2 regions of the Psychrobacillus sp. FSL K6-4046 genome follow, and region 2 is predicted to be linked to the other one. Evidence: riboswitches for the same ligand, from Rfam matches in the RefSeq annotation. Region 2 holds a riboswitch; the other holds the start of a gene.

Region 1 (2,212 bases), 1.2 Mb from region 2:
ACATAAAAGTAATGAGGAGGTTTTTTCGTTGTTTTATCGCAAAAAGAAGAAGCGTTTCATATTTTTTAGCACTCAACGCAAATTAGCCATCTTTTTAACATGCTTTCTATTGTCAGTGGCTTGGGTATTCTATTATATAAATGCGCAACTAACTCCCACTTACTTACAATATGCTGAAGTGCAAACGAACAAGATTGCATCTATGGTAATAAGTAAGGCGATTAACTCGCGTACGGCAAATGTTCTAGATGTAAACGATATTATTGAAGAGGTTCCTTCGGATAGCAAAAATATGGTCACAACCAAATTCAATACAGAAATTATTAACCGAGTGCTATCTGATACAAATAGTTTAGTACAATCCCATTTAGAACAGGCTGAACAAGGGAATTTATCAAGTCTTCCTTACTTGGATGATATTGAGTATGATAAGCAAACAATGGAAGACCAAGGTGGAGTCGTATTTTTTGTTCCGATGGGGCAAGCAACGAATATACCTTTGATCGGTAACCTTGGTCCGAAAATACCAATTCGATTCCACGTGATCGGAAACGTTCAGTCAAATGTGGTGCCTACTATTACCGAGTTCGGTATTAATAATGCGTATGTAGAAATTAGTATCCACATTAAGGTGAATGTACAAATCATCGTCCCGCTTGCTAGTAAAATGAGTGTAGTGGAACAGAATATACCAGTAGCCATGGGTCTAGTACAAGGGCAGGTTCCTCACATTTATACAGGTGGGGATGGGTCGGCTGCTCCATCGGTGGAGGTACCTATACCGTTACCGGAAGATTAAAAAAACTTCATTTTTCTTAAATTACTGTTAGAATAGATAAAAATGAATAATAAATAGGTAGAGGCCGCATTGCTTAATAGTATGTTACGGGAGGGTGACTCCAAGGATCGTAATAGAAAGGAAGTTTTGCCGAAACTAAGTATGTCTAGTCAAGGATGCTTAGTTGGGGTTATTTTGAACAAGAATAACACTGTCATGTATATGGGGACATATAGATGGGGAGCTACAAAAGTGAAACAAAGTGTTATAACTAAAATTTCATGTATAAGCCAACCTATAAAATACTATAGGTTGGCTTTTCTATTTTCAAGGAGGAACAGTTTTGGAGAATACAATTTTTTCGTTAGTGCCACCGCTATTGGCAATCATCATGGTTTTATTGACAAAAAGGGTCTTGTTATCGTTAGGAGCAGGTATTCTTTCTGCAGCCTTACTAGTAGAGGAATTTAGCCCTGTTGGATCTTTGTTAATGTTATGGAATTCCTTTAAAATCTCTTTTTGGGATGGGGGATTAAATGTATATAACATTTATATTTTATTGTTCATTCTCTTGTTAGGTGTAGTTACCGCTTTTGTCAGCCTGTCAGGAGGAAGCACGGCTTTCGCTAATTGGGCGATTAAGCGAATTAAAACGAAAAGAGGCTCTAAACTATTAACAGCCTTTTTAGGAATCATTATTTTTGTGGACGATTATTTTAATGCATTAGCAGTAGGGCAAATTGCAAGACCAATTACGGATTCGCATAAGGTTTCTCGTGCAAAGCTAGCCTATTTCATCGATTCTACATCAGCACCGATATGTGTAATCTCACCAGTTTCTAGCTGGGGAGCATTTTTGATCAGCCAGCTAGGTGTTATTTTCACAACACATGCTGTGACAGAATATACTCCGTTAGAAGCTTTTATCACAATGGCACCAATGAATTTCTATGTTATAGCTACTTTAGCGATGGTGTTCTTTGCCGCATGGACAGATTTTGATCTGTTTGAAATGAAAAAGCATGAAAAACGTGCGAAGGAAACAGGAGTATTATTTGATCCAAATAAAACAAACCCAGGAGATATGGAAGGAGATTTTCCAGACAATCAGTATGGTAAAGTGATCGATTTATTGCTTCCAATCATCTCTTTAGTAGTGGTAACGTTAGGATTGATGTTCTGGACAGGCTATCAGTTGTCTGGAGGAATTTTAGATATTTTTGTCATCTTTGAAAATACAGATGTTCCTTTGTCCTTATTTATAGGTGGATTGGTAGCAAGTATTTTATCCTTCCTGTTGTATGCGCGCCAATTCAAAGTGAACCCAGATGCTAATATGAGCTACGTGTGGAAGGCTTTACGTACAGGTGTTCAATCTATGCTTCCAGCTATTATGATTCTTGTGTTTGCATGGGCATTGTCTTACTTAATCAC
Region 2 (2,212 bases):
TCCTATATGGAAACCATGAAGAAATTTATAACCAATGCGTCAAAGAATTTAAAGAGCTAGTATCACTGGACCAATTTATTGATTTAGCCATTTCCTTTAATCAGGAGGTTGAAAGCTACCAAATGATTAAAAAGACCGAGATTGGTTATTCAACTCAGTATTTATGGTTAGATAACAATAAGGAGAGAATAGTTAGTGTAACCTTTGATACGGCTAACTACATCCAGGGCATAGTATTAAAACCTTATGTAACCTTCCCCAAAAGCGATCAACGTTACACCAAAAATAAATATATGATGCCTATTAAAGAAGAATGGTTTGTTTTCTGGGGTGGGACGAATGAATTTCTTAACTATCATTACGTTTATGAATCTCAGCGCTATGCATATGATTTAGTGAAGATGAAGAATGGTCAGACGTATAAGGGTAATAGATTACTTAATGAAAGTTACTATGCTTTTGATAAAGAGGTAGTTGCGCCAGCAGACGGTAAGGTAGTAAAGGTTATGAATGATATTGTAGATAATATTCCCGGAGAAATGAATGAAAAAGAACCAGCCGGAAACTATGTCATTTTGGAGCATGAAAATAGAGAATATAGCTTGCTTGCGCATTTCAAACAATATTCTATAGTAGTAAAAGAAGGAGACGCGGTGAAGCAGGGACAAACAATTGGCCTTTGTGGAAATTCTGGAAACTCCTCTGAGCCTCATATACATTTTCAGGTGATGGATTCGTCTGATTATGTGAACTGCCACTCTATACGTATAAGCTTCTATGATGGGATTGAGCCAATTCAAGGCGATACAGTAACGACCTACAAACCGAACGAAAAGTCGAAAATGGATGTCTTTGACAAAGTGGAAAATACATTTACTTTAGCAGATTTTTTCTTATTTATTCCCCGTATTATAGGTTCATTTTTTAAATAAGACTGTTCGTTTCTATTTAGAATGATGAAGTTTAAAAAATAGTAATATTTTGATTAATCAATAGAATGTTTGTTGACAGATGAAAATCTCTATTGTAGACTATGAACAACTAATTGAATATAACCTCGCTTTTATAAGTGAGGTAGAGGCGCGATATTTAACAGTCCTTAGAGGAGCTTGAGAAGCTTAGATACTAAGGAGAAGGAAATGTCGCCGAAGCTTGTAATAAACTCATTATTACATGCTGGGTCTGCAGTGAAGAATTGCAGGACTGTCCGTTATAAACGTCCCGGTTTATAATGGTGTGCTATCTCATGGGGAAAAGTAGAGGATTTAGGGCAACCATACATTATGACCTGAGTCTACCTCAAGTCTTTTTTTGTACGGTTGTCCTTTTTGTATGGTTGCATACATATAATAACTTTAAAAAAGGAGATTACTAGAGATGAAAAAGAGACTATTTACATTCACATTTTTACTATCCATTTTTTTATTGCTTGCTGCTTGTGGAACGAAAGAGGAAGGAAGCGTTGGATCAGCATCTGCCCAAGATACATTTACAGTAGGACTAGAGGCAGGATATGCACCCTTTAACTGGACTCAAATGGATGACAAAAACGGTGGAGTGAAATTGGACGGTAACGCAGAGTATGCTGGTGGATACGATGTAGAAATTGCTAAAAAAATTGCAGAAGGCTTAGGTAAAGAACTGGTAATCGTTAAAACCGAATGGGACGGTCTAGTTCCAGCTTTAACTTCGGGTAAGATTGATGCAATTATTGCTGGAATGTCACCAACAGCAGAGCGTAAAAAAACAATCGATTTCTCTGAAAACTATTATACTTCCAACTTTGTTATGGTTGTAAAAAAGGGCGGAAAATTTGAGGATGCCACTTCCATTCAAGACTTTAATGGAGCAAAAGTTACAGGCCAATTAAATACTTCCCACTACGGAGTGATAGACCAAATTAAAGGTGTAAAAAAACAGCCTGCATCAGATAACTTTCCAGCAATGCGTGTAGCACTGGAATCCGGCATGATCGACGGTTATGTATCTGAACGTCCAGAAGGAATTAGTGCTTCCTCTGCAAATGATAACTTCAGCATGGTTGAATTCGAAGAAGGATTTGTTGCAGATGAAGAAGAAACAGCTGTTGCAGTAGGATTGAAAAAAGGTAGCGATTTAACAGATAAAATAAATGAAATATTAGCAGGAATTTCAGAAGAAGAGCGTCAAGAAATTATGGATAATGCTATTTCCAATCAACCAGCTGCAGAAT

Evidence for each region. A riboswitch is a leader RNA that binds a small molecule or an ion and turns the genes downstream of it on or off. The one in region 2 is predicted to bind lysine.
Region 1: another riboswitch for lysine. It lies ahead of MKY09_RS05675 (Na+/H+ antiporter NhaC family protein); the one in region 2 lies ahead of MKY09_RS18930 (transporter substrate-binding domain-containing protein).

What each region holds. Positions count from the first base shown of each region.
Region 1 covers NZ_CP152020.1:1,176,698-1,178,909, forward strand. Annotated here, with positions in the region: gene yunB (sporulation protein YunB) at 29-799, shown strand; lysine riboswitch at 850-1,033, shown strand; gene MKY09_RS05675 (Na+/H+ antiporter NhaC family protein) at 1,122-2,212, shown strand, end outside.
Region 2 covers NZ_CP152020.1:3,827,740-3,829,951, reverse strand. Annotated here, with positions in the region: gene MKY09_RS18935 (M23 family metallopeptidase) at 1-932, shown strand, start outside; lysine riboswitch at 1,068-1,250, shown strand; gene MKY09_RS18930 (transporter substrate-binding domain-containing protein) at 1,378-2,212, shown strand, end outside.